Regions from separate parts of the Xanthocytophaga agilis genome, predicted to be linked through region 2. Evidence: riboswitches for the same ligand, from Rfam matches in the RefSeq annotation. Region 2 holds a riboswitch; each other region holds the start of a gene.
What was found. Region 2 has a riboswitch for S-adenosylmethionine ahead of QNI22_RS24585 (patatin-like phospholipase family protein). Riboswitches for the same ligand answer to the same signal wherever they lie in the genome.
Positions count from the first base shown of each region.

Region 1 (7,590 bases), 130 kb from region 2:
AGGAGTGGCAAATATTGTTTGGAATAACTATTTGTTAATCAGATATAAATAGAAAAATAAATCTGGTGCTTCAGGCATAAGTTGTATTGCCAGAGAAAAAATCCTATTCAAACAATACATAATTACCAAATTGATCTGTTGGCTGAGATGGAAGTGTAACTTCAAGCGTATTAAGATCTAGTTGATTAATCTGGCCCGAAACAGGGAACAAACGGAGCTGATCACTAGAATAGGGTTTAATAAGAGGAAGTATTTCTTGTAGTGTAGTCTCTGTTTTTAACCAGGCCTTTTCCTGTTCAAGCGGAAGGATAAGAGGTATTTTGGTAGAGATAGGAGCAATTAGTTCATTGGCATCTGTGGTAATCATGGCACATGAGATCTGGTTGTTGTTTTGTGAGTCATATTGCCATACACCTGCAAAGGCAAATGGTATATTCCACTTAAGTGTAATACGGTAAGGAATACGACTTTTATAGGAGACTTTTTTCCAGAGATAAAATCCATCCGCAAGGATAATGCAACGTTGTGTGAGTAACTGGGTTGTTTGAGGAGTTGTCTTTTGAGTATCCTGTTTGATAAATACCTTGTGGATTGGTGTTTTTCTGTTCTCTGAAATACCCCATATCGCTTTTGTCAACTGTTTAGGCTGCAGATCAGTAATAACAGATATAGTATTTCCCGGAGAAATATTGTATTGAGGTTCTATGGTTCCTGGGACCTTTATCTCAAAACGACGTATAATTTTTTCTTTTGGAAGACTAAAGGAATAACGATCGTACATACACTCACAAATATTCAATAAGACACGGTTCAACAAAGCCATAAAAATACAGAAAATATGGATACCTCGTTGAATTAACAACTTCACTCATCGTAATAACTTTATTAACAAAATAATTTGTCTTTGGTTGCCATAAAAAGCGATTTACTTAAACTGTTTGTTTACATGAAGCGATGATTAAGTACTTATACTTGTTTTTTATATATGTAAGTTTTTCTAAAACTCAGCGGCTGGTAGTGTAAGCTAATTCATATAAACGAATGAAGTTTTACTAATGAGAATTTATCCTTTTTTCGGGTATATAGAGTATGCTTAGTTTTAATTAATTGATATACAGAGTGTTGTATTGGTATTTTTAACCTTTAATATGATAAAGTTATCTGGTATAAAACATGTTTATTGTACTAAAAAGAACAGTCTCATCGGAAAAACTTTTACGTTAATCGATAAGAAAGATAGTAAAAGCAGGATTTTTATACCGATTATTAGATGTTTAGATAGTTATAATGCACCTATCACGTATAGTCCAATTACTAGTTAACTACAACTTCTTACAATTTGTGAGATATTTGTCTACAGGAATAGACAAGAGTGAATCATATTATATTTTAACTATGAAAAAACTAGTACTGACAATTGGTATTGCTTTAATTAGCTGTGTAATAAGCATTGCTCAACACGCTGAGTTAATGATGTTTTCAGGAGAGATTAAGGTAGATAAGCTAGAAAAAGAGGAGATTTACAAACAATTATCTTCCTGGCAGCAAGAATATATGCCTAAAGAAACCATACGAGAATCTGATAGAGGAGCAGGAGAAATAAAGGGAACATCTTATCTGGTCTATAATAGTAATGTACACGCAGCAAGTGAAGTTACTAAAGGTTTTATTTTGTTTGACTTTAAGTTTGTGGCTATAGAAGATGGTTTTCGTTATCAGATAACAAATTTTAGACATGAAGGAAAGATACGATTTCATACCATTCTGATGACTCCTAGCTTTCCCTATAAGATTAATGCAGTAGAGAAACCTTGGTATGATCTGGTTTGGAAAGATATAAGGACACAAATAAATCAACAAATGCCCAAGATGGTAGCTTCTGTAAAGGATGTTGTAGAGAAAGCTGCGTTGTTGGCTAAAAACGAAAATGAAGCAAAGGATACTCTACTAACTCAGATGGGAAATTAATATATATGATTCAATGTTGATTAATATAATTAATTGGAAAGCTTTATAGTTTCTACTATAAAGCTTTTTTGCATTTGATAATGAGTGAGTTATGAGTGAATATTAAAATGGAATAAACTAATTCTGTAATGTCTATAAAAAAAGTAGACAAATTGTTTGTTATGTTATAAACTGACTATATATTTGTGACATAATCCTGCTAATTAATACCACCATTAATTAGTTAATTTATACAGAGGAAGGGAGAGAACAGGCTCGCAGAACTTCCAGCAACTTTCTGACCACCCGGAAACAGTGCTACATCCTGACCGAATAGGTAAATATAAATTAACAATCGTATGCTAAAAACAACTTATTACTCTACCTGCGGACGAATGTGTTGCTACTGAGATAGATACATTTTTTCTGTATCACATTAACAACACAAGAGGTTAGACCTCTACTCAGACACTATATCTATGTTTAGATAGCCTGAACATACTAACTCTTATGAAGAGAAAGTTCTATTATGTCTGTTCCATATCTTTTCACTTATTATTCTTTAGTACAACTTTATGGAAATATACTTCGATAATGCAGCTACAACACCTTTAGATTCGCAGGTATTAGAAGCTATGTTACCTTACTTAGGTAAGCATCATGGTAATCCTTCATCAACACATCAATATGGAAGACGGGCTAAAGACGCAGTAGAATCAGCCAGGAATACAATCGCTACTCTGTTACATGCTTCACCTGAAGAGATTTTCTTTACATCTGGAGCCACAGAAGCAAATAATCTGGCATTGGCAGGGAGTATTCACACGTTACGTTTCCGGCATTTTATAACAAGCCCTTTAGAACATGATTCAGTGTTAAAAAGCCTGGATTTTTATCGGAAGAATTATCAGATAAGAGTTAGTCTGGTTGAGACAGATGCATGGGGTAGAGTTAATCTTGGGCACCTTCAATACTTATTACAAAAGAATCCAGCATCCTTTGTAAGTCTGATGCACGGAAATAATGAAATTGGGAATCTGAATGAAATAGAAGAAATTGGAAATATATGTCGCACCTATAAAGCTGTTTTTCATTCTGATACGGTTCAGACATTAGGGAAAAGGCAGTTAAATCTATCAAAGGTCCCTGTTCATTTTTTAGTTGGTTCAGCCCATAAGTTTCATGGGCCCAAAGGAATTGGTTTTCTCTATGTAAATAAACAGATCCATTTGCAACCATTGATACATGGTGGCTCTCAGGAAAAAAGTTTGAGAGCGGGTACTGAAAATGTTGCTGGTATTGTAGGTTTGTCAACCGCCTTATCACTTGCCTATGAGAACCTGGATGACACACAGAAATATCTGCAAAAATTAAAAGGTTATCTTATCCGAAGATTGAAGGAAGTATTTCCTCAACTTACCTTTAATGGAGATAGCGATCAACAGGATAAGAGCCTTCCCTCTATTGTTAATATCGGGTTTCCTGCTTTAGGTGATAGAGCTTTGGTAGATATACTGAATGAAAAAGGAATATATGTATCAGGAGGAAGTGCTTGTTCAAATCTGGTAGAGCATGGTTCACATGTACTTAGACAGTTGGGGCGTAATCTGGAACTAGAGAATATTCGCTTCTCATTTAGTAAATACAATACCTTGGCAGAAGTGGATTACTTGGTTAAGGTTTTATCAAATATTTATGAACCCCAAAATGTATTACAGTATGCTGGTGCGGTTAAGTGATTGTTTTTTAGTGCTTTATATAAAAAGTGAAAATTTTTTATGATAATCTCTATAAAATCTATAGGAATTATGTATTTTTGTAAAGTGAGATGAAAAGATCTGTTTTAAATACCCTGAGCAATGGCTAAATAGAATAAAAAATATATGGTGGTAAATGTATTCTTCTTATTCTCAGGCTGTTGCCAGGGTATTAAAAACTGAAAGAAGATTATCCACTTATATTTCAATAAAGGTCTTGTTTACTATGAAATTAAATTATCTGGCATTTGCAATTCCCATTTTCTTATTGTTTACAGCATTAGAATATTGGGTCGCAAGAAAACAACAGAAAGAAGATTATTTCCATTTTGACAGGTCTATTGTCAATATAAGTATTGGCATTGCTGAAAGACTTGCAGATTTATTTACAGTTGGTATTTTCTATTATTTCTATACATACATACACACTCACTTTGCTTTATTTGATATCAAACCAAGCATATTATTGTGGCTGGCATTGTTCCTATGCACTGATTTTGTCTGGTATTGGTATCATCGTCTGGCTCATGAAATTAGCTTATTATGGAGTGTACATGTAGTACATCATCAAAGTGAAGATTTTAACTATACTGTTTCTGCACGTATTACTGTTTTTCAGGCATTGGTTCGGGTTGTTTTTTGGTCTGTACTACCCTGGATCGGGTTTCCACCAGAGATGATTACAAGTATTTTATTAATTCATGGTGCATATCCTTTCTTCATTCATACACGTACTATTGGCAAACTGGGAATACTGGAATATATATTGGTAACTCCTTCTCATCATCGGGTGCATCATGCTTCAGATGAGCATTATCTGGACAAGAACTATGGAGATGTTCTTATTATCTGGGATAAGATTTTCGGGACTTTTGTTGAAGAAAAGGAAGAACCTCATTATGGTTTAACGAAGCCATTGAACAGTCATAGCTTTTTATGGCAGCACTTCCATTTTATACTGGAACTAATGTATACAGTCAAACATACCCAAGGGTGGGGCAATAAAATAAAAATCATTTTTGGTGGTCCTGATCTGGTTCCTGAATATGTAAGAGAGAAATTGGAACAAAGATTCCTTTTTAATAAGTCAGTAAATGCTAGTGGTATACGATTTAAAAATTATGTCATATGGCAGATTGGAAGTGTACTTCTTAGTTTGTTTCTGGTTATTTTATTTGAGCATCAGATTTCACTTAGCCTACAGATAGGAGTAGCACTATTAATAGTATTGACACTCATTAATTGTGGTGCCATTCTAGAACAGCGGACATGGGTCTTTTACCTGGAATATACGCGGTTGGCAACAGCTACATTATTTGCCTATATATATTTTGGGCCAACAAGTATAGTTGTATTTGGTAGCCTGTTTGTAGTAACTCTGATCTGCTTCTTTACTTGGTTTGAAAAACAGTATCTGCGTTTGATCTATGGTTCTGCTGTTGCATCTTAATTCTTATGTGAGGTTTATGTTACATTATTTTGCCTCTTATGCATGCTATTGTTGTTGGTGATTGCCAACTAAATCTAGCATTATTTTAAACAGGAAATCTGAGGGAGTTGTCGGAGAACTGTTTTTCAGTCCTATATCTAAGGACATTATTTATAAACTTATCTGTAGACTTTAAAAAACGACATATATGCAATCTCATATAAATGCCCGATCTCTTCCTTTTATTCCTGATTTTCAACCTGAATTTGCATTTGAAAACTCAATAGCGGATTATTCAACACGTTTTTTTGCTGAAAAGACTCTTATCCCTCAACCACTAACAGTTGGCGAAAAAGCTCCTTCAGCTGAATTATCACGTCAACAAGGTGTATGGCAACAGCTACCTGGACACTTATTCTCTCATTCAACAGTATCTATTGCTGACTTGGTTGAGTACAAACCACTGGTTATTAGCTTTTATACTCCAGCGTGGGGAGAATATAGCAAGTTACATCTGGACTTATTAGATAGATCACATCAAAAAATTTCAGGGCTTGGAGGACAACTACTTGTACTAACTCCTTTGGAGACAGATGAAATATCCAAGCTTATCAAAGAGACCGGATTACAGTTTAACTTCATTCATGATCAGAATAATCAGGTAGCAGAGCGGTTTGGGGTATATTCCTCTATTTATCCTTTCTGGCAACGTATTTCTGGTATTAATGGAGAAGTACCATTTCCTGCTACATTTGTAATTGCCTCGAACGAAGTTGTCGTGCATAGTTTCTATACGGAAGATCTTAGTAATCTTTATGATATTCGAGAGGTCCTTACTGCTATCTATACAGTGAGGGATATTCGACAAAGTGCCTGATAAAAAGGGAATTAGGCCTTTTTATTTTTAGGGATGTTTTGCGCTTAGTAAAACCACAGATGCCTCATCTGTGGTTTTATTGTTTAAAAGCATTAAACGCTGTAAAATAGCTGGTTATAGTTCCTATTGAATTGATAAAAATGCGAATTTCTATGCATTATATTGTGGATGTGAACAATTGCACGTTTCTTTGAAAGTTGAAAGTCTGACAAATTGTTTGTCAGAATATAGTAACATAAAATTATCTGTGAGAAAATCAAACTAAAAACCACTATCAATTTTATTTCTGAGTCTTATTCTATGAATGCAGAATCGTATTTAAACTATCATCTGACGCAGCTTCCTGAAAGAGCTGTGAAACCTCGTGAGGCAGGTTTGACAATGGTTATGGATAAGGGAATGAGTTTGCGGGAGGCAAGTGATTTTATAGAAAAAGGATCTGAATTGACAGATCTTGTAAAATTAGGCTGGGCTACTTCTTATCTGACACCTAATTTAAGGAAGAAATTGGCTTTATACAGAGAGGCAGGATTACCTGTATATTTTGGTGGAACCTTATTTGAAGCATTTGTTATTCGTAATCAATTTGATGATTATCGAAGATTGCTGGATGAGTTTGGTATGACTCATGCAGAGGTATCAGATGGATCTATTGAGATGCCTCATCAGGAGAAATGTTATTATATAGAAGCTCTGTCTCAACAGGTAACAGTCATCTCTGAAGTAGGATCAAAGGATGGAGAAAAGATAATTCCACCTTATAAATGGATTTCTATGATGAATGCCGAAAAGCAGGCAGGAGCATGGAAAGTAATTGCAGAAGCCAGAGAATCTGGAACTGCAGGTATTTTTAGAAGTAATGGGGAGGTTCGTCCTGGTCTGGTAGATGAAATCTTATCTCAGATCCCACCAGAATATATCATCTGGGAAACGCCACAAAAAGCACAACAGGTTTGGTTTGTAAAATTGTTGGGGGCAAATGTGAATCTGGGAAATATTGAACCAAATGAAGTTATCTCTGTAGAGACAATCCGATTAGGGTTACGAGGTGATACTTTTCTTACGTTCATTAATTAGTATGAAATAATTACATTAAATGCAAAAGGTTAAGTAAACTCCTACTTAACCTTTTGCATTTAATGTAACTGATCAATCCATTTGGTAACAAAGAAAAATAGTGTACATGTAATCAGAGATATTGTCAGATTTAGAACAGCCATAATAATTGTGTACTGTATTATATTGGACAGTATATAGCTTTCAGATATATCCAGTGTAATTACCAGATTGTAGATCTGGAAGAACAACAGAGGTAATATTGAAAGTTGAATAGTGAACAATACTACTACCTCGTAGGTAAGAGCAATTCTTTCCTGTTTTTTTAGATAATATAATCCTATTAACAGAATTAGAGAGAATGAAGCCAGCATAATAATTAACCTGCTAGCACCTTCCATTTGAGCTAGAAATCCAGTTCTCAGATAATTGAATACAATAAGTACCACAGTATCTGCAAGAACAAATCCCCATCCTTGATTCAATACTTTTGCGGCAAGCAATTTACGCTCAGCTAAGAATTT
Region 1 covers NZ_JASJOU010000009.1:218,979-226,568, reverse strand. Annotated here, with positions in the region: gene QNI22_RS24060 (SOS response-associated peptidase) at 104-781, opposite strand; gene QNI22_RS24055 (DUF4468 domain-containing protein) at 1,396-1,968, shown strand; SAM riboswitch class I at 2,194-2,297, shown strand; gene QNI22_RS24050 (cysteine desulfurase family protein) at 2,523-3,686, shown strand; gene QNI22_RS24045 (sterol desaturase family protein) at 3,931-5,154, shown strand; gene QNI22_RS24040 (redoxin domain-containing protein) at 5,342-6,010, shown strand; gene QNI22_RS24035 (phosphosulfolactate synthase) at 6,311-7,087, shown strand; gene QNI22_RS24030 (hypothetical protein) at 7,147-7,590, opposite strand, start outside.
Region 1: linked by a shared signal. The riboswitch ahead of QNI22_RS24050 (cysteine desulfurase family protein) and the one ahead of QNI22_RS24585 (patatin-like phospholipase family protein) in region 2 are both predicted to bind S-adenosylmethionine.

Region 2 (7,590 bases):
TCCAATCCGTTGTTCTGCGTCCAGCAGATCGAACAAGGTACGTTTCTCTGTATGGTCCGGACAGGCTGGATAACCAGGCGCTGGACGAATACCCTGGTATTCTTCTGCAATCAGATCTTCATTGCTAAGTTTTTCATTGGTTGCATATCCCCAGAATTCCCGACGAACACGTTCGTGCATGAGTTCTGCAAATGCTTCAGCCAGACGATCTGCCAATGCCTTAATCATGATAGAGTTATAGTCATCATGATCTTTCTCATATAGTTCGAGGAGAGCTTCGATACCAATACCTGCCGTAACTGCAAAGGCACCAATGTAATCTGTCTTGCCTGTCTCAAGAGGGGCAATAAAGTCAGATAGACAAATATTTGGGACATTAGATGCTTTTTGACCCTGCTGACGAATAAAGTGAAGCTTGTTTATGATAGCCTCTTGCTTCCGAACCTGAGCATCTTTTACTACATATTTTACATGTTTATGAGATCCATGTTTTTCACAAGGTACCTCTACCACTTCTTCTGCATAATCATAAAGAATCACATCATCACCAACCGCATTTGCCGGATAGAAACCTACTACAGCTTTTGCTTTGAGTGATTTATCTTTTATGATTTTTTGAAGCATTTGTTGTGCATCTTCATAAAGACGTTTCGCTTCTTCACCCACAACTGGGTTATCAAAGATTTTAGGATATTTGCCTTGTAGCTGCCATGTCTGGAAGAATGGAGTCCAATCTATGTATTTAGCAATTTCTGCAAGATCATAATCCTCAAAATAACGGTTGCCTAAAAATTTAGGTTGGTACATAGGAGATGCTTCCCAATCAATTTTCAGACTATTCTCACGAGCTTTTTCGATAGATACATAGTTCTTGTCTTTCTGACGATTCGCATGATCTGAACGAAGTTTGGCATATTCTCCTTTTATCTCCTGGAATATTTCTTCACGGGTTTGTTCATTCTGTACTAGCTTTCCTGCTACTGGCACAGAGCGACTTGCATCCAGCACATGGATAACCGGACCTGAGTAGTGAGGGTCAATTTTAACAGCAGTATGGATACGTGATGTAGTGGCACCGCCAATCAGTAATGGTATGGTAAATCCTTGGCGTTCCATCTCTTTTGCAACGCCTACCATCTCATCCAGACTTGGAGTAATCAAACCACTCAAACCAATGATGTCAGCATTTTCTCTACGAGCGGCTTCCAGAATTTTGTCTGTAGGTACCATTACACCAAGGTCAACGATTTCGTAGTTATTACAACCTAACACCACACCTACGATATTCTTTCCGATATCATGCACATCTCCTTTAACTGTTGCCAATAAGATTTTACCTGCTGAAGAACTTCCACCACCGCTTTTTTCTGCCTCTATAAATGGTAGCAGATAGGCTACCGCTTTTTTCATTACCCGCGCCGATTTTACAACTTGAGGAAGAAACATTTTTCCAGCGCCAAACAGATCGCCCACCACATTCATGCCATCCATTAGCGGTCCTTCAATAACTTTTAATGGACGATCTACTTGCTGACGAGCCTCTTCTACGTCCTGATCGATATAATCTACAATACCTTTTACAAGACTATGAGTCAGACGTTCACCTACTGTTCCGTTACGCCATGCAAGGTCTTCAACTTTTTCCTTGCCTTGAGCTTTTACTGTTTCTGCAAATGCGATTAGTCTTTCTGTTGCATCCTGACGGCGGTTAAGCAACACATCCTCTACGAGTTCCAGTAAATCTTTAGGAATGTCATCATATACTGCCAGCTGACCAGCATTGACAATGCCCATATCCATTCCAGCCTTAATTCCATGGTACAGGAAAGCAGAGTGCATAGCTTCACGTACATGGTCATTACCTCTGAAACTAAACGATATATTGGATACCCCACCTGATACTTTTGCATAAGGAAGGTTTTCTTTTATCCATTTGGTTGCATTAAAAAAATCAACCGCATAGTTGTTGTGTTCTTCAATACCTGTTGCAACTGTCAGAATATTAGGGTCAAAGATGATATCTTCAGGTGGGAAGCCTACTTCTTTTACGAGAATGTTGTATGCTCTTTCACAAATCTGAATCCTGCGTTCATAGGAATCTGCCTGTCCCTGTTCATCAAAAGCCATTACTACAGTCGCTGCGCCATAACGCAGTATCTTATGTGCATAGTCTTTGAATTTTTCTTCTCCTTCTTTTAGAGAGATAGAATTTACAATCGCTTTGCCCTGTACACATTTCAATCCTGCTTCAATAACCTCCCATTTGGAAGAGTCTATCATGATTGGAACACGGGAAATATCAGGTTCGGCTGCTATCAGATTCAGAAAAGTGGTCATCACTTCTACAGAATCAAGCATCCCTTCATCCATATTAATATCTATGACCTGGGCTCCACCTTCTACCTGCTGACGTGCTACACTCAGGGCTGCTTCATAATCCCCTGTTTTAATAAGTCGTGCAAATGCTTTTGAACCTGTTACATTGGTTCGTTCCCCAACATTGATGAAGTTAGTTTCTTTGGTTACCCTTAATGGCTCCAGACCTGACAGTTTCATTGTCTTGTCAAACTGAGGAAGAGGACGTGGCTGATAGTTGGCTGCTACTTTTGCAATAGCCTGAATATGATCAGGCGTAGTACCACAGCAACCACCTATTATATTGACAAAGCTATCTGACAGAAACCCTTCTACAATGGCTGCCATCTCATCCGGAGATTGATCATATTCTCCAAATTCATTGGGGAGTCCTGCATTAGGGTATGCAGAGGTAAAGAAAGGAGATTCTTTTGCTAATGTTTGGACATACGGACGCATTAAGTCTGCACCTAGTGCACAGTTAAGTCCTACAGAAAGCAACGGCAGATGTGATACAGAAGTTAAGAATGCTTCCGTTGTCTGCCCGGATAGAGTACGTCCGGATGCATCTGTGATGGTTCCGGAAACCATGATAGGCAAAGGCTGCTTATCTTTGTTATTGACAAAGAATAAATCAATGGCAAATAAAGCTGCTTTAGCATTAAGCGTATCAAAAATGGTTTCTACCAATAGTATATCCGCTCCACCATCAACAAGTCCGCGTACCTGTTCATAATAAGCGTCAACCAGTTGATCAAACGTAATAGCACGATAGCCAGGATTGTTAACATCTGGCGACAACGATGCCGTACGGTTGGTTGGCCCCATAGCACCTGCTACAAAGCGAGGCTTTTCAGGGTATTTTGCATTAAATTCTATAACAGCTTCTTTCGCTACTTTAGCCGACTCATAGTTTAATTCATATACCAGATCTTCCATATGGTAGTCTGCCATTGCGATAGAAGTACCCGAGAAGGTATTAGTTTCAATGATATCCGCTCCTGCTTCCAGATATTTGGTATGGATTTCCTTGATGATTGCTGGTTGTGTAATAGATAATAGGTCATTGTTACCTTTCAAATCATGGGGGAAATCCTTAAAGCGTTCTCCTCTGTAGTCTTCTTCTGTCAGATGATACCGTTGAATCATGGTTCCCATGGCTCCATCAAGTATGAGGATACGTTGCTTGAGAATATCGCGAATGTCAGTCATGTAGGTATAGGTATATGTTAATGTCGATGTATGGTATATATTCTTAGTATATTGGTAGAGGTTATTTCTTATGTAGGAATCCAATCGTTAGTGTAAAAGGCAGACATATAACTCTTAAAATTGTAAATCTCATAGGGGGCGAGTCCTTTCTGCTGATTATCATAGGGTATTTGCTCTTCTCTATCCAGACGCAAACCTAGTGTTTTAGAATTGAGTATATAGGCATCCAAAGCAAGTCCAGATTGTGGCCTGTATAAATACTTGTTCTGATCAAAAAGGTCAATAGGATAATTAGCTAAAATACCTCCATCTACCATCACGTTTACCTTCTGGCCAGGCGCAGGTTTTGCTATAGTATTACCAAGAGAATCTATAAACATGGCTTTAAAATACAGAGGTATCGACATGGAAATACGAACTGCATCTGATACTTTCATGGCTGGATAGATTTCGTATGACAACGCTTCGACCTTTTGTTGGGTAAGATTGGTGCCTGTGACATATAAATCCCTCATACCGTTTGGGCCTGCCATAGTATGTAGCTGGTCCAGTGTAATATTGTCAAGTCCTGTTTTGGCCTTTAGTTGTTCTTCCAGCCATTTTGTAAACTTTTCACTCCTGTACCAGTTATAATATTTAACAAGGCTATTACTATCACCTATAAATACGAAACGGCCATCGTTCATTTTTTTTACAGGCATAGCATAGATGAGTTGTCTGATTTCATCTGCCGAATATCCTACAGCCAGAAGAGCGGCCTGTATAGCTCCCGCTGATGTGCCACCTACCCGAGTAATCGAATCCAGTATACCCCTCTGCTCCGGTTCCTTAATAGCACCACTATAGGCTATACCCCGAATACCGCCTCCTTCCATTACCAGATTTCGATAAACGGCTGTGGCCTGGCCAAAGCATTGACCAGTTACATAATATGCAAAGAATAGGAAAAAGAGATATCTCATTCCAGTTATTTTTAGCGCCTATACGTATGCAGTTCCAGAGAGGAGGATCATTTGATGGGTTGCAAATGAGGCTTCTTCCTTATCTTTCCCCAAAAAATAGTTTGTTCTGGGGTGGAAAGTAGCACCTTTTTTTACGTTTCAGAGATGCAATTCTGGTAGTAGTAAGATATCTGAAACGAAAAACGGTTGCCAAGACATCATTGGGTCCATTCCCTCCGTCTTTCTGGATAAGCATTTGTGTACAAAGGTATATAATTAAAAGGAAGATAAAAAATAGATACATAGTGATTCATTTATACAAAAAAATCATGGTATCCACAGGAATAAGAACTATCTATGGGAATGTATCCAAAACAAAGGTGCTATTTTTGTTCTGATAGATGGCAAAGAATAGTGTGGATACATGTTGTTACATTTTAAACATCCTTCATTTTTTTTATTTATGAAATTAGGTGCCATCGATATAGGGTCAAATGCTGCCCGTATGCAAATCAGTCTGGTATTATATGATGGAGATAAAGTGTCTTTTAAACAGGTAGAGTACATTCGATTTCCACTTCAATTAGGGAAAGATGTTTTTCATTCTGGCGTAATTGGTCCTCAGCGCGAAGCAAATCTGACCAAGTTTATACATGCCTGTAAGTTGTTGTTTGAATTGCATGAAGTAGATCAGTTTCGTCTTTGTGCTACATCTGCTATGCGTGAAGCAGAAAACGGACCCGATATTGTAAAGCGGATTCAGGAAAAACTGAATATGCGTATTCAAGTCATCACAGGCAATCAGGAGGCTGAGTTGGTCAATAATGTAGTAGTACGTGAATTGGATACAGCTACTTATGTGCACATTGATGTAGGAGGAGGGAGTACTGAATTGAATGTATATGTAAATCAGAAAAAAATTGCAGCCCGGTCTTTCAAGATTGGCTCAGTACGATTACTGGAAGAGCCTAAAAAAGCTGCGCGTCAATGGAAGTCCATGAAAGAATGGTTGGAAGAAGAACTTAGAGGGCTTTCAGAGCCTATCTATGCTGTAGGAACAGGAGGGAATATCAGTAAAATTTATGAGATGGCTAAACTTTACCAGTTCACACAACAGAGTGTAAGTGGAATGGTAAGTCGGGACGATATTGCAACCATTCATGATTTTGTAATGCGGCATTCTGTAGAAGATCGGATCAATAAACTACGTTTGAACCCTGATCGGGCGGATGTTATTGTACCTGCAGCAGAAATATATTTATATGTAATGCAGTGTGCCAATGCTGATCTGATCAAAGTGCCTGAAATAGGTCTGATTGATGGGATTATACAAGGACTCTATGAGAAAATAAAAAAGTTAAGAGTATAAAAAAGTAAAAGCCCGTTTATTCTTCTTTACAAACGGGCTTTTACTTTTTGATAATAAGGTCTTATCGTCTTTTCCACTGGAGGAGTTTCAGTTTCCAGTAGAACCATGAATCTACATCGCCATTGTGTACATGGAACTCACTACGATAAATCTTGTCGAAAAGCTTAATCGCATCATCAAGCTGATTGTTTTTTAAATACGACCATGCTAGGTAATATTCAGCTTCCTGATAATAATCATATGTGTTTTCTTTTGCAGATAGATATAGAACTTGCTTAAAACAATAGATTGCAGCAGAGGCTTGATTTATGGCAAGGTATGCATTGCCTGCAAGAAACGTTTCTGTAAGACCTTTCTCTTTGCTTCCCTTATATAATTCTACTACACGCACATAGTTAGCATTAGCGTACTCTGTGTGAATAAGATATTCTGTTTTGGGATGTTTGGGGCCTGCTTCGCCACGAACTGCATCGGAGGTAAAACTACTAAAGTCATCGCTATACAGGCTATTGGGAGTCAGTGACATAAAACCAATAGCTGACCAGGCAACGATAAGGAACACAATAATAGCTGCTATTCGTAAATAAAAGCGTATATTTTGTGTAGATGTATCCTGATTCTTTTTCTGTAAGCTTACCATTTTCTTATGGATTTCTTTTAATTCTTCACGTTGTCCATAGCTGCGAATCAACGTGCTGGCTGTACGTATTGATGTTACTTCTTCCTGTAAAGAAGAGTTAATTGAGAGTTGGTCTTCAAACTTGGCTTTCTCTCCGGTATTGAGTTCATTACGCAGGTATGCATCTATGTATTCCCAGCGTTCTTGTTGTGTGTTATTCAGTTCCATATGCCAGTAGTTCTTTAACTGTGTTTTTCATACCCGGATTCGTATCAATCCAATCAATTAGCTTCTTCATGCACTTGTACTTCTGATTACGAACTACTTGTTCACTTTCATAATGCATACGTTCGTAGATTTCTTTCATAGAAAGGTTTTCGTAATAGTAGTAGACTAAAATCTTTTTACATGTTTCACCTAGCTGCTCTATTAATTCTAATACCTTCTGCTTAGACTCGTTTTTGATCAGTGCTTCCTGTAAATCTTCTGACTCTTTAGACTGGGGTTCGTATGATTCTGTATCACGGATAAACATACGGTCTCTTTTTTTAAGTTCATTAAGCCATATATTGCGGGCAATGGCATATAAAAAAGTCTTGATACTTGACTCTCCTCTGAATTTTTCACGTTCTACGAGATCAACAAAAGTGATGATCGTTTCCTGAAAAATATCTTCGGCATCTTGCTGACTCCCTTTATTCTTTCTAATGAAGTTAGTTAGATTCTCAAAGTGCTCCGTATATAAATAACTAATAGGTTGTTCAAGATTTCTTCCGAACTTGACTAGCTGTATAATTTCCTCATCCGAATATCGTTTACCGATTTTCATTGTGTCGGGTATAAGTTTGTAAATAGTGCTTAGTTAAATGTAACCCAAATTTTGAAAAAAAATTAAAAAAATCATGGAATCCTGTTTACTTTTTAGGCTAGACCCTCATTAAAACCTACTGGTTTTTGTATCTGAATTTTCTTTGAGTCTATTTTAACTTTGTTGGTTACAATTTGGAGCGGGTATTTTACCAATGTAGTATGATAAGAATGAATGAAGGGAAAAAAAGGATTTTCGAAGATTTGGTAAAATAACTATGAAAGCA
Region 2 covers NZ_JASJOU010000009.1:347,127-354,716, reverse strand. Annotated here, with positions in the region: gene metH (methionine synthase) at 1-3,567, opposite strand, end outside; gene QNI22_RS24585 (patatin-like phospholipase family protein) at 3,636-4,529, opposite strand; SAM riboswitch class I at 4,606-4,763, opposite strand; gene QNI22_RS24580 (Ppx/GppA phosphatase family protein) at 4,972-5,877, shown strand; gene QNI22_RS24575 (tetratricopeptide repeat protein) at 5,939-6,724, opposite strand; gene QNI22_RS24570 (RNA polymerase sigma factor) at 6,711-7,325, opposite strand; gene QNI22_RS24565 (hypothetical protein) at 7,582-7,590, shown strand, end outside.

Region 3 (7,590 bases), on a different contig from region 2:
GTATCGATTCCTTTAAAATTCTTTAAAGTCGGGCTTTCCAGGTCGCGTAATCGCACAGCATATTTGTTTCCACGCTGAATCACAAACCAGCGCAGTGACTTATGCTTCAATACTCTCGGACTTTCAGAAGGAAATATTTGTTGTTCGCTTATAGGCTGTTCTCCTTCAAAAATCTGAGCATCTTTGTTGGCGATTAGTGTTACCTTGCCTTCTTTCAGAATAAATTTTCCTAAAAAGGCGTTGCTACGATCCTTAGGAAATACCACAGCGTTAGAAGCATCTCCACCAAATGTATTTTCGCCTTCTTCCAGCCAGTATAATCCAGCTAAATTCAGCCATCCGTCTTCTTTCTTCAAACTCTCAATACGCTTCTGATGCCATTCTTTAATTTCTGCTTCATAAGGGGCCTCTCCTTTGAATGCAACAAGAATCAGCGAAAGTAAAACGAAGGGTAAATAACTTTTTGATACATTCATGGTTCTAGTCTTGTTTAGGTTGAATGATAAGTATATTGTTGTCTGGTGGCTCTAACGGACTTTACATCTATTGAATGACAAAGTTGATCTTATCTACCCCTGTGTTTTTGGTTACTTTGTCATAGGCATAAACCTGTATCTCATAACTACCTTTGTCTGACACAGGAAGCAATCCCTCGAAAATATTATCCTGAATACTTTTCAGTACCACTTCATTCTGAGGAGTACTGTCTTTCTTCACCAAAGCTTTTACATCAATGTTATCTGCATTCCATATACCTCCTTTGTTGATCACACAGCCACACATCATTACAAGATTAATCCTGATTTTCACCTGGTTATTTTTTAACGAAGCAATCTGAATTACCTGATGTGTCTGTGGTTCCAGAATGTCCAGAATAAAACCTGGAATCTCTAATACAACTCCTTCCCCATCTATTGCTTTTCCGGGTATAAGCCATAGTTGTGTACTAGCGGTTACAGCCGCAGATTTACGATTTACAGGCGCAATAGCTTCAATAGTCACAAATGTTGGTTCTTTGATATCGATCAATGTCTCAAATTTGGCTGTCTTTTCATCGGTGAGAGGAAGATTACGAGTATAGGGAGTCTTCATAATCAAGTCCGTGTTTCCCGATGCACCCGTTGTTAATCCTTTTGCCAGCACTTCTCCAGTCAGATCGCTTCGAATAATAATATAGGCTCCTCCTATGCCTGTTCCAATAAATTTGGCATCTTTTGCTTTGGCTCTTACAATTACTTTTGTGGGTTGTGCAAATGCGTATAAACTCAGAAAAAGGGTTATCAGAAGTGTACAGATTCTTTCAGGTTTCATTGTATGGTCGGGAATGGTCTTGCTTATAAAGGATATAGTGTTTTGTCACCATATTGCACTACCTGTGCAAGCAATGCAGCATATTTTTTGGTATTTACTGAATCACCTTTTTGTTTGTAGACTTTGTATAATCCCCATAGTCCATTGGCTGTATTAGGATGTCTTTCGAGTAGTTGTTCGTAAGCATTAATAGCCTTATCATACTGACGAGCTTTCAGATGTGTTTCGGCCAGACTGATCAATACCGGACGTGCATAAGACGGAGGTTCGCTATATCCCAGGTCATCCTCTTTCTGTTTTGCTTTTTCCAGTAAGGCAACAGCCTCATTATAGTTATTTTCTGCACTTTTAATTACACCCTGCAATTCAAGAGAAGCCACATTCAGGTCATTTAGCCTACGGATATTGATAATATCATCAGAATGCAATTGGTGACTATTGCGCCATAACGAAGCATCCAATGCATCTGCATACTTTCTGGCATCAGCGATTTTGTTGCTTTTTACCGCATGCATTCCTGAAGCAAAGTAATATAGAGCATCTTTGTAGGCTATGGCTTTGGTTGTATATAAGCTATCCTGATCGAGCCGAATAGCAGCCAGACGATCTGCAGCCTTCTTGTAAAATCCAAAGCACAGTTCCATCTTGGCAGGTGCAATTACCCCCTGATAAAAGAAACGGCCTTCATATTTTCGTTTGCGTTCTTTAGTAGCAGGCATGCTTTTCAACTTTTCTGCATATAACAGTGCCGTTGCATACCGTCCATCTTCGGCACAGTTAGATAAAAGATAGTTGATGTTATGAATATAATTCCAGGCGTCTACTTCCGCAATTCCCTGCTCTTTCATATATGCAGAGTCGACAGCCAGCGAAGCAGCAAAGGCATCATACGCTTTTTTGTAGTCACCCAACTTATAATACACATGCCCTGGCATATGCACCATATGTCCTGAGGCAGGTGCCAAATTGGGTAACTTGGCAGAACTCTCCAGTGCCTGTTCCGGACAGCAGTTTTCCATCAGATGTATCCAGTAGTGATGAGCAGCAGCATTTTCAGGGTAATTTTTCAGCAGATCACGCAAAAGGTATTCAGCATATAGTTGTCCTTCATGGGGATTCATAGCCGCATCGTACCCTCCCATTTTGCTTAATGCCAGAAATAACTTGGCATCTATGTCTTTCGGATATTTGTGAATGATCAGTTCCAGCTTCTTCTGATATTCTTTTTTACTCCCATCTTGTTCTTCATCTCTTGCCAGTATTGCGTCTGCGTATAGCTTCTCATGTTCAGAAGCTGTTTCTTTTAGCTTTTTCAATTGTTGAACGGCTAATAATTTATCGGCTGTAAAGTCATCTCCTTCAATAGCACCAATGGCACTGTATAAACCCCAGTAAGGCATAAGAGCAACAGAATCAAGCCGAATAGCTTCTTTAAATGCACGATAGGCTTCAAAATCCCAGAAGCAGTGCAATAAAGCAACCCCCTGACTAAAATAAGCCTGTGCCTGTGCAGAAGACGTTTTTATTTTGAGATTAGAAGATCCAATTCCTTTGAGTAATTGCGGGGCAGGAAGATTATGAACATATACAGTTTCCTGCCGATAAGCCTGTATATGTGCCAGATGATTATGATCTCCTCCACCCGAATGAGCATGATGCTCTTCCTGTCTCACACGCTGAGCCAATGCGGTAGAGGAAATCAGTAACACTAGTAAGAAGTAAAATTTCATCAATACTGTATAGAGTTGTATGGTTGCTGTATTTTGTGAAAGGTAGGAAAGATTGGACTTTGGGCAGGCAATGGCAGAACCCAAAGCCAAATCAGATTGGTTAATTCCCTTTCTTACATTCACACTTTAACTATAATTATACTTTTACACTTTACTTTAGAGGCTAAAATCTGTTTTATTTCGCTTTTGCAGTAGCAGTAGATTGTCCGGTAGCAACAATGTTTACATCCAGTTCAAAATCGTCGTAGATAAACTTATCTCCAATATTGGGGAAGAAAGACTTAGAGCCATACTTGATATCGTATTTGGTTCGGTTTACTACTATCTTGGCAGTTGCTGTAGCTTTATCTTTTTCGATCTTCGCAACAGCTGGGAAGTTAACTGTGTTAGTTACACCTTTAATGGTTAGCTTTCCGGAAAGGTCATAGGCATCTCCTCCTTTTGGGGTAGCAGAAGTGATTGTCAGAGTAGCTTTTGGGAACTTCTCTACACCAAAAAAGTCATCGCCTTTTAAATGTTTTACCAGTTTGGCGTTTTGCTCACTATCTGTAATATCGGTAACAGTGATTGTTCGTGTATCAATTTCAAAAGTTCCACCTTTTAGCTTACCATCTGTTACAATCAGATTGCCACTGGTCAATGCAATGTTGCCTGTATGCTGACCAGTAAATTTCTTACCAGTCCAAACTAATTTACTGGCTTGTGTGTCTACTTTCAGAGTTGTTTGTCCCTTAGACGTTTTGTTTCCGATAAAGGATACTAAAACAGAAGCGACAATAGCAAGGAATAAAAAGGAAATACGTTTCATAATTACTGTTGGTTTAGTGGTAAATCAAAAGATAAAACTTGCAGTAGCCGTGAATATCTCTCAATCCAGGGTTCTGGAAGCAATTGGTTATAGGTAGTTGTTGATTGGTTACTTATTTTTCGATTGTAAAGACAAAGCATTTCCACCCTACCAACAAAGGCAGTTCGGCAGACAGTACATGTTTGTGATTACAAATAATAGCAGAGAGAAATTTCTGTCAACAACCACTATCTTCATAGTAGCTTGTTATAGTATAATCCATAGGCTCAACTAAGAAATAGTACATCCCTGTTGTGTGCAATAGACGTCTTACAAATGTTGAGAATAGGAGTTGTTTCATCGTCTTGTTAATTTATCTTTACCAAAATGGTCAGGATGTAGCACTGTTTCCGGGTGGTCAGAAAGTTGCTGGAAGTTCTGCGAGCCTGTTCTCTCCCTTCCTCTGTATAAATTAACTAATTAATGGTGGTGCTTAATTAGTAAGATGATGCAAATGTAGAGACTAATTTGTGATTTCCAAATCATTTCTCTACTTTTTCTGTAGAGATTATGTATTTATATATTTTTCAACTTTTAGGTTAAAAGAAAATAGTCAAAGAATACATCTTTGTGATAGTGCAAGAAGTATATTCCTATGTCAAATACTATAAATAAAAAGGTCTGAATCAATAAGACCAATAATATCTTTTCGAATCTAAGAAAGCTTACGGAAGAGTTACACCCAAAAAAGATCGTATTTGCTAATAAAATTAGTAATAGTAACCGCATATTCTGGTATTGTCTCTAACACTTCAAGTATCTATAAAGAGTGGGTTTTGGAGCAAAAAAATCAAGTTTTGGGTCATTATAGTTCTATCGCTACATTTTTGTACTAATATAATAAACCTTTTTCTCTTTTGGGTTAACGAAAATAAGTTCTGCTGCTGAAGGAGTAACACCATAACAATAAATACTCTGAGGGTAAACATAGAAGTCTTCTGCCCTTAGTTTTTCTACTGTCGGAAACCATGGTGTCTTATGTTGACAATTACCAACAAAAGTTACCGCTTGATCTAAACAGTTGGGAGGCTGTCCATCCGATACCAATTTCTTGATCTACTGTCATTTCATTTAGTTAGTTCGTCAACCGTTATATTCGTTATTTTTATTTCATAAACGTCAAGATGGTCGCCGGTGAATGAATGTGCGGAATTATAGCTATTCAAGACTTTTTCAATCCTCTCGTCGCCAAGTCCACACCAGTTTAATACAAATCTCACGTCTGATTTAGTTGCCTTACCTTCTACGTCTCTGTTGCCCAAAGTCATTGAGTATATTACATAACAACCAATAACTATTACTCCTATCAGTGAAATTCCGCCCCAGATTGTCAGTAGCAGCCTGCTTACTTTAACCATTTTTTCTTTCAAACCTATTTTAGCATTTTTTGTCAGTTGTATTTTCATATCATGGAATATAACTGGTAAATAAACGAACCTTTCTTTGACTTCAAATAAAGATACAGAATGTATAATTATATTATTCAAGCCTCAATTGTGTCCCATTCCTCAAATCTTAGTCATCATTTGCTTAACAAGATCGATTAGCTTGAATTGATTAATCTGATTGGGCTTATACATGTCCCAAATTGGGAATAGCTTTTAGCTCATATGTAACTCCTCTATAAAGTGAGCAAGGAGAAAGACTGGAGTAACAATATGGATTCTTCCTTGTAACAAAGCATAAGCAATATCAGCACTCCTATCAGCATATCCTCCTGCCTTCATGGGTTTGATAATACCATTTTTGACAGGAGGTTGTAGGAACAGGCAAAGGCAATCCTGCCAACGCTAAAGCAATAATGGTTATACCAAGTACGACTACCGTCCAGTCTTCGGTAAAGATAAATCGTGTTTTTTCAGGAAGGGTTTGAGTAACTCGAGACATCGAAATCAGGTTAGCTATATTTTTATAAATGTATTTTAATTCAAAAAAGGCTTTAGAGGCATAATAGGTGTTTTAAAGATATCTTTCAGAGCTCTTTTGGCCGCATAATATCCACACATACCATGTACGCCTCCACCAGGAGGCGTTGAAGAAGAGCAGATATAAATGCCTTTGGCTGATGTTTTATAGGGAGAAAGACGCAAAGCGGGCCGTGTATATAATTGAGTCAAATCAATCACTCCACCATTAATGTCTCCACCTATATAATTTGGATTGTACGATTCCATTTGTATCGTATTCATAGTATGCCGGGCTAGAATACGGTCTTTGAAACCAGGGGCAAAACGCTCAACCTGATCCTCAATTGCATTGGTCATATCTACTGTGGAACCATGAGGTACATGGCAATAGCCCCATAGGGTTTGCTTTCCTTCTGGTGCACGTGAAGGGTCGAAAGCACTTTGTTGAGCTAGTAACACAAAAGGAGCTTTTGGATGTTTGCCGCTCCATATCTCTTTCTCAGATAGGGCTATTTCCTGAAAAGTGTTCCCCAGATGAAGGGTTCCTGCCTGTTTGCACTCTGTCGCTTTAAAAGGAACAGGACCATCCAACGCCCAATCTACTTTAAATACGCCCATGCCATATTTATAATTGTTAAGTTGCCAGCGGTACAGTGGGGAAAACTGATCTCCGGCAATTTTAAGTAGTTGTCTGGGGGTCAGATCAAAAAGAATGGCCCGACTGGAAGGGAGTTGCTTTAGAGAATGTATCCACTGATCGGTTTCTATCTTACCACCCAGCGAAACAAAATACGAAGCCAGCGCATTGGCAATCGATTGGGACCCACCTTTGGGTAGAGGCCATCCATACAAATGTCCAGCTGTCATCAGGACCAGTCCAATGGCAGAAGTTGTCATATGAGACAATGGCTGTATCGAGTGAGCAGCCATACCAGCCCATAATCCTTTGGCTTTTTCTGTAGAAAAATAGTTCGACAGGCGACTAGCAGAAGGCAATGCTTTCAGACCAAACTCAGCCATTTTAATCGGATATATTGGAAACTGCAAAGGCCCCAGTACATCTGCTGCGATCTTGGGCCAATCATTGAGCAAAGGTTCGATCAACCGTAAGTAAGGGAGTCGATCCTTTCCCAGTAACTCAGCTGTTTTATCAATTGATGAAGTTAGAATCGCGGCTGTTCCATCATCAAATGGATGCGCCGCTGCTGCAGGTGGCTGAATATACTCCAGTCCATGCTCAGTTAATGGAAGACTTTGAAAAAAGGGCGATCCAGCAGCCATAGGATGAATGGCCGAACAAACATCGTGTTTAAATCCTGGCAGCGTCAATTCCGAAGTACGTAAGCCCCCTCCTATTGCTTTCTGTCCTTCTATCAGCAGTACTGAAAGTCCTGCCTGTTGCAAGGCTATCCCTGCTGCAAGCCCGTTGGGACCTGAGCCTACTACTACTGCATCATATTCATAATGTGCCATTTATTTCCGGTTTCTATACGTTTTATTCTGGAAGCTCTTTTCACTTCTCACCGTAACTTTTCAGGTTTAAATACCACACTTCCATCTGGTTTGATAACCCATGCTGTTACAGGATTCAGGTGATATCCACCCATGTCTGTACCTCTGGCATCAATTAACTGCTTCAGGGTAGGTTGTGTATAGCCTGTTTCGTCTGTGACACGACTTAAGATCTCTGTTGACTCTCCTTTCCATTGCCACAAATACCGAAAGGCGGTATGTGCCTTGTCCAATATGGGTTCCTGAAGAGTTGCCTTGTGCCATGACTTTCCGGCATCTGTAC
Region 3 covers NZ_JASJOU010000021.1:19,984-27,573, forward strand. Annotated here, with positions in the region: gene QNI22_RS36345 (DUF1684 domain-containing protein) at 1-476, opposite strand, end outside; gene QNI22_RS36350 (hypothetical protein) at 544-1,311, opposite strand; gene QNI22_RS36355 (tetratricopeptide repeat protein) at 1,335-3,164, opposite strand; gene QNI22_RS36360 (YceI family protein) at 3,217-3,849, opposite strand; SAM riboswitch class I at 4,199-4,302, opposite strand; gene QNI22_RS36365 (hypothetical protein) at 4,956-5,294, opposite strand; gene QNI22_RS36370 (hypothetical protein) at 5,593-5,775, opposite strand; gene QNI22_RS36375 (phytoene desaturase family protein) at 5,811-7,268, opposite strand; gene soxC (sulfite dehydrogenase) at 7,316-7,590, opposite strand, start outside.
Region 3: linked by a shared signal. The riboswitch ahead of QNI22_RS36360 (YceI family protein) and the one ahead of QNI22_RS24585 (patatin-like phospholipase family protein) in region 2 are both predicted to bind S-adenosylmethionine.

Region 4 (7,590 bases), on a different contig from region 2:
ACCTTCATAGTCAGAATAGGAAACATGCAGGATATTCATATCGTAACAACTTGTTTAAATTTATTAGACCAGAATACATTATTGAACATAAGCTCATCTAGCTTGAAGCCATTTTCATACAAATAGATACGTGGTAAGGCTGTAAGATGATGCTGATGCTGCGGAAATATGTGACCGGATCGGGTGGTAACTGCTGTTTTAAAACCAAGTTCCTGTACTAAACTGAATTCTCTGTGACCTGCTTGCTGAAATTCCCCGAATGGATAAGCAAAATGATCTATCTTTTTATGTATTGCTCCTTCCAGTGCATCTCTGGATGCAGATATCTCATAGGTAGCCTCTGTCAGAGAAAGATTTTTTAATACAGGATGGTTGAGAGTATGTGCACCAATGGTAACCAAAGGATGCTTACTCAATTGTTGTACTTCTTCCCAATTCATACATAGTGTTTGTATAGAGGCGGATTGGGAGAATGGATCTAATTCTTTGCAATCTATTTTATTCTCCAGAATAAGCTCCCGAATCTTTGTAAACGTCTCCCATTTCTCTTCTGGAGTGTAGCAGGCAAACTGTAAATCATTGGATAGATGAACAGAGGTATTAGTCTGGACAATTTCTTCCAGGGTATACCACCATAAGTTTGCAGTTTGATCAGGAAAGCAATTGGTAATATACACGATAAATGGTATATTGAAGGACTCGAAAACAGGAAGGGCCTGAGTAAGATTGTCCTTATAGCCATCATCCAGTGTAAATACAATAAGCTTCTTATATCTTCTTGAAGAAATTAATATTTCGTACAACTCATCCACTGAGATGAATGTATATCCCCTTTTTAAAAGAAGTTCTATTACCTGGATAAGATAGTCAGGTGATATTTTAAGATCTTCGTTTGGGGTAAGACGTGGGTATATGACAGGAAAGACCCTATGCAACATAAATATAGTTGCCATACTTTGAGTGTATGTCTTAGCAAATGCTTTTATGAATTGGTTCTCTCTTATATACGATGCGAAGGCCATAACTCGTAACTTTCCTCCATAGCTTATTTCGCCTCTTGTTTGTCTATATATAGGATAACCTTAACCAGGTTCGCCTGTTAAAACATGAAGAGACATTTTATAAATCCTGTTTACTAATAGAAGTGGTTAGGCAAATGTGGGGTATGCCGAAGAACACTGAAAAGTGAAAGCTCAGAATTGGTAATTTCTTTGTCTTTAATGAAGGAATGGAAGTCTTTGTAAACAAAAAACTCTCAACTATTTATAAAAAAGTTGAGAGTTTTTTCTGATAGGGTGGATTTCTAAATATATTTTTGGTCACTGACAAATATTGGGGCTGTCAAAGGCTTGGAAGCTGTTGTTTTTTTGCCCGTATTAGCAATAAACAGATCTTGAGTAGCTAAGTCGCTCTTAATTAGTATAAGGTCAGAAAGATTAATGTCACCAATGATATAATGGAAATTATGACTGCTGTATTTTTCATGAATTTGTAAAAAAGGAATAACATCCAGCACAGCTTCCTGATAGTAACGCACATATACTTCCAGGATAACATCATTGGTATAATGTATCCGGGTATGTTGATGTTTCTTATACTCATACTGATAATCATAGCGACAGGCTGAAATATCAGAAAGAACAGCGGAACCTGTAGGATGTCCTCCAGCTCCTTTGCCCATAAAAAATTGTTTGTCTGCAAATGCAGCTTCTACAGCTACACCATTGTATTCATTTTCTACACTATACAGATAATCATTAGGTGCAATGAATTGAGGCATAACAAATGCAGTAATGGTATCATCTGTCAATTTGCGGGTCTGAGCTACGAGCTTGATTTTTAATCCCTTTTCTTTTGCAAACTGAATGTCATGTTTAGACAATGATTGTATGCCATAGTTAAATAGTTCTTCTGGTTTTACAAAAATTCCATAGGAGTGTGTAACCAGCAGACAAAGTTTATTCAATGCATCGAAACCACCTACATCTGCAGTAGGATCAGTTTCTGCAAAACCTGCTTCCTGAGCCTGACGAAGGGCTGTTTCGTAACTCAAATTTTCCTGAAATATTTTTGAGAGAATATAATTGGAAGTACCGTTGACAATACCACTTACAGAGTAGAGCAGCTCGTTATCATAATACTCTTCCAGGTTTCGAATAATAGGAATACTACCACACACTGCTGCTTCGTAAAGAATTGGTGTGTTGTATTGATTTTGTAAGGCAACCAGTTCTTCCAGATTTTCTGCAATCATTTTTTTGCTGGCAGAAACAACGGTTTTTCCATTCTGAAGGGCTGTTTTGGCAATGATATACGCATCTTCTGTGTTGTTGATCATTTCAACAACCAGATTGATAGTTGGGTCTCCCAAGATATCATCCGGATCGAATGTAAATCGATCTGCGGGTAATGGACGGGATTTGTGAGGGTTTTTTACACAGATTTTGACAATCTCGGCATTAAAATCTGTTGTATGTGTAAAAATGTCGTAAAGGCCTTGACCTACCACGCCAAAGCCAAATAAACCGATGCGTAATTTCTTGCTCATGTAACGTCTTACTTATATGTCTATATGAATAAAAATCTCACTCTTTTTCTACTGGTATATCTTTCGGAATGTCAGAGGAGATATAAAATTGTTTTAGTATCTGACTCAAAATCTCAAACTCTACTAAAAAACCATCATGTCCATAAATGGATTCTATCTCTGTGTATTGCGCATTCGGTATAGTTTGTGCCAAGTATTTTTGTTCTGATACAGGAAATAAAATATCTGTAGATATACCTATGACAAGTGTTTTGGATCGGATCACCCGTAGTGCTGCTTCTACTCCTCCACGCCCACGCCCTACATTGTGTGAATCCATTGCTTTGGACAATACCCAATAGCTGAATGCATTAAATCGTTTTGCCAATTTCTCACCCTGGTATCGTTGATAAGACGATGCAGGAAAATCATCCTGTTTGTTTTTATCAGGTGACGTTTGTTTCTGAGTGTATGTTTCGTAATGGCGATAAGACAGTAAGGCAATAGATCTGGCTGTTTTCATTCCCTGGATACCTGCATCCGGACGTTTTTCTTTCCAGGTTGGATCTGTTTCGATTGCCATACGTTGTGACTCATTGAAAGCTATTCCCCATGCTGAATGGTAGGCATTGGTGGCTATCAGAATCAGGTTGTCAATGAGAGTAGGCTGCAGAATTGCCCATTCCATAGCCTGTTGCCCACCAAGTGAGCCGCCAATACAGGTGTGGATTTTTGTAATGCCTAAGTGAATACGAAGTAGTTCCATGGCATTGACCATATCCCGGATAGTCACAAACGGAAAGTCGTGATAGTATCGATCATCGGTTTTGTTATTCCATGAAAATGGCCCTGTTGATCCATAATGTGAACCAATGATGTTGGCACATATAATAAAATGCTCATCAGGATTGTAGAATTTACCTTCTCCAATCATTCCTGACCACCAATCATCTGCACTTGCATTTCCTGTCAATGCATGACAAACCCAGATCACATTATCTTTTGTTTCATTTAGTGTGCCGGATGTTCCATACACCAGATTGAACCGTGCTAAAGTTTCTCCAGACTCTAATGTAAATTCTTGTTCGTAACTGAATTGTAAAAGATTCAAATTCAATTAATAATTAGGGATGAAAAGATTGGTTTCATGGCTAGTTATTTTAGCCATGAAACCCTTTTATATTAATTTAATACTGCGCTATCTTCGTGAATTTTAACAAATGCCTGTTCAAAATCGGCTTTAATATCTTCAATATGTTCCAGACCTACTGACACCCGCAGTAATGTAGGCTCTACACCGGCACTGCGTTGTTCTGTTTCATTCAATTGAGAATGAGTTGTTGAGGCTGGATGGATAATAAGCGTCTTGGCATCTCCTACATTGGCCAAATGGCTAGTTAGCTTTAAGCTGTTAACAAATTTCTCAGCTTCATCTTTGCCTCCTTTGATGTTGAACGTCAGAATTGATCCTGCTCCACGTTTCAGATACTTTTGAGCCAGTGTATAATGTGGGCTGCTTGGCAGACCAGGATAGTTTACACTTTCTACCTGATCATGTGCCTCCAGCCATTGGGCCAGTTTCAGTGCGTTCTCCACATGACGATCTGCACGTAAAGAAAGGGTTTCTAATCCTTGAAGGAATAGGAATGAGTTAAACGGACTAATGGCTGGACCCCAATCACGTAAACCTTCTACCCGGCAGCGGATAATGAAGGCGATATTAGGAAGTCCAATAGGATTACCTTCTCCAAAAATTTCCCAGAACTTTAATCCGTGGTATCCCTCTGAAGGTTCAGTAAACTGAGGGTATTTTCCATTGCCCCAATTGTAATTACCACCATCAATTATTACCCCACCAATACTGGTACCATGACCTCCAATCCATTTGGTTGCTGATTCTACAACAACATGGGCTCCATGTTCCAATGGACGGAAAAGATAACCGCCAATACCAAATGTATTGTCAACGATTACAGGTAGATCATACTTTTTGGCTAAGGCTGCAATGGCATCGAAGTCTGCTACATTCAAACCAGGATTTCCAATCGTTTCCAGATAAATAGCCTTGGTTTTTTCATCGATTAATTGTTCGAAGCTGGCTGGTTCATTGTCTTTGGCAAAGCGAGCTTCTACACCAAGCCTTTTAAATGAAACTTTAAACTGATTCCAGCTTCCTCCATATAAAAACGGAGAAGTGACAAAGTTGTCACCAACATTGAGAATGTTATTTAATGCAATAAATTGTGCTGCGTGTCCTGAAGCTACAGCCAGTGCTGCAACCCCTCCCTCCAATGCTGCAATCCGCTTCTCAAAAACGTCCTGAGTAGGATTCATAATACGTGTGTAAATGTTGCCAAACTCTTTTAAGGCAAACAGATTTGCACCATGTGTAGAATCTTTGAACTGGTAGGAGGTGGTTTGGTAAAGAGGCACTGCACGTGATTGTGTAGTAGGGTCAACTTCCTGACCTGCATGCAGTTGTAGGGTTTCGAAACGTAATTGAGACATAACTAGGTGTGTTTGAGGTTGTTAAATAAGATTGAAATTTGGATTCTTGAAAATACAGCTTTTTTAGAGGGAATTCCAAATAAATCTCCTTAAAGTATATAAAACTAGTAGAGTAATGCGACTCCGCTACAATTTTGCACACATCGCAAACTAGAGCGCATTCGGAAAGGAAAGAAACTCAATACACAAAAAAATGCTGGTAGAATGTGTTGCAATAACACAGTCATGCACAAATGGCCTGAAATTGATTTTTTAAGAAGCATGATTTTTTGATTTATATTTCCTAATCAGCTTAGGTAGGATTTAGCACCTTGCCATTGAGGGTAGGTTGCCAGACGTTCTTCGAGCCTATTCTCTCCCGTCTTCTGTATAAACCAATTACTTGTTGAGGGTAATTGACTTGCAGGGTTACAAAAGTAGAAAGCGTTTTTTAGATTTGCAAAATTTGTTTATGAAACCTTCAGCTATGGCAAAATCATTTATCAACCTAGTATAGGTTTTGAGGACAATTCATGTTTTATAAAAAGACATGTCCCAATTAGAATTTAAAAAATGAGATGGGATCAGATTTTGCACTTATTTTGTGGTCATCATTATTCTAAAAATGCTATGGGATTTCAACTTAAGATTTTCTTATTGGTTTTAACGGCTTGGGGAATAGGTTTTCAGGGTGTGCCTAAACTAAAGAAGACAAAGCTAACAGAACAAATTACAGTTTCGCTACCTGAAGATTTTCATCCAATGACAGATGATGAAATTGCCGCCAAATATTTTGTAGCACGAAAGCCAACTGCTAGTTTTTCAAGTGCTGACCGGGTAGCTGATTTCTCTTTTAATCAAACAACTACACCTGGAAGGCAACAGGATCTGGCAATGTTGAAAGACTTTTTTAAATCGGGAATCCGGTCTAACTTTACTAAAGTTGATTTTATTCAGGAAGGAGTTGTCCAGATTAATGAACGGGATTTTGTCGTTTTGGAATACACCGCAGAATTGCGTGATGAGGATCCTAATTCAGCTAATAAGGGTGTTACACGCCAATATTCTTATATTGTATATACAACGATTCGTAATAAAGTGAATGTTATGGCCTTCAATTGTCCTGTTCAGGTAAAAGAACGCTGGCAACCTATTGCGAAAGAGGTTATGAATTCTATAAAAATAAGTGGAAAGTAAGAAAGATAGGTTCAGGTATCATACCTGAACCCTTACTATTTCCGGATAAACTTAATTTCACCATTGACTTCCAACCGGAGTATATTGGCCAGCTGATAATCATTTTTGGTGCTTTGATCCATTGGGACAACATAGTCTACGCCTTTGACAATTTCAGGATCTACATCATCTAGTGTTCTGGGAATAAACTGATTAGGGCGATTTGCAGAAGTTGAAACAATCGCACGATTAAACTTTCCGATAAGCTTCACCAGAAAATCATTGTCTTTGACTAAGCGAATCGCAATACTTCGATCTGATGCTAACACATCGGAAGATACATTTTTTCCATTGGAGTAAACCACAGTTAATGGACGTTCTGAAAATTCAACCAGATCCCAGGCTATATCCGGCACTTTATTCATATATTCAGGGAGCCAGCCTATTTGTGAAATCATAGCCACCAGAGGTTTAGGTGTTTCTCGCTTTTTTAATTCATGGACTCGTTTAACAGCCGCGTCATTACGGGCATCACAAAGAATACTCCATACTGTATCAGTAGGAGAAAGAACAACTCCACCTGTTTTTAAAATTTCGTAGGCACGCTGAATACTATCTGTCATAAAGGTTTTGTAAGCAGTATTTTTTAGAAGTGCAAAATAAATGCTTTGTATGGACAAATATTATTTTTTGTCGCTTATTCCCTCTGTCTGCTTTTTATTTAAAAGATATATTATGTCTTGTGAGATATACTTATAGTATGTATAGGTAATTCATTTCAAGAATCTATGTAGTAATCGGCTTTTACCAGCTTCTTTTATGATTATTCTGATAAAGTTTGGTAAATCTTTCACTTTTTGAGAGTTCGTTATTTTTATCTGTTTAACTCCCAAAAATTTTCCCTACCTTTGTATCCCATAAGTCTTTCAGAGAATAACAACTTATGGCATCTGCAAAATACATTTTCGTTACGGGAGGCGTAACATCTTCTTTAGGCAAAGGAATTATTGCATCATCATTGGCTAAGCTTCTGCAAGCCAGAGGTTTCTCGGTAACCATTCAAAAATTCGACCCTTATCTTAATATTGATCCAGGCACATTAAACCCCTACGAACATGGGGAATGTTATGTCACAGATGATGGGGCAGAAACAGATTTGGATTTGGGGCATTACGAACGTTTTTTGAACACTCCTACATCTCAAGCCAATAACGTTACTACTGGACGCATCTATAATAGTGTAATCACTAAAGAACGACAAGGTGCATATCTTGGCAAAACTGTTCAGGTAATTCCTCATATTACAGATGAGATTAAACGGAGTATACGGGCATTAGGTGATACTGGAGAATATGATATTGTTATTACTGAAATAGGTGGTTGTGTGGGTGATATCGAAT
Region 4 covers NZ_JASJOU010000002.1:101,844-109,433, reverse strand. Annotated here, with positions in the region: gene QNI22_RS07100 (glycosyltransferase) at 1-39, opposite strand, end outside; gene QNI22_RS07095 (polysaccharide deacetylase family protein) at 36-953, opposite strand; gene QNI22_RS07090 (homoserine dehydrogenase) at 1,304-2,548, opposite strand; gene QNI22_RS07085 (homoserine O-acetyltransferase family protein) at 2,586-3,638, opposite strand; gene QNI22_RS07080 (O-acetylhomoserine aminocarboxypropyltransferase/cysteine synthase family protein) at 3,710-5,035, opposite strand; SAM riboswitch class I at 5,307-5,411, opposite strand; gene QNI22_RS07075 (hypothetical protein) at 5,645-6,211, shown strand; gene QNI22_RS07070 (L-threonylcarbamoyladenylate synthase) at 6,247-6,813, opposite strand; gene QNI22_RS07065 (CTP synthase) at 7,134-7,590, shown strand, end outside.
Region 4: linked by a shared signal. The riboswitch ahead of QNI22_RS07080 (O-acetylhomoserine aminocarboxypropyltransferase/cysteine synthase family protein) and the one ahead of QNI22_RS24585 (patatin-like phospholipase family protein) in region 2 are both predicted to bind S-adenosylmethionine.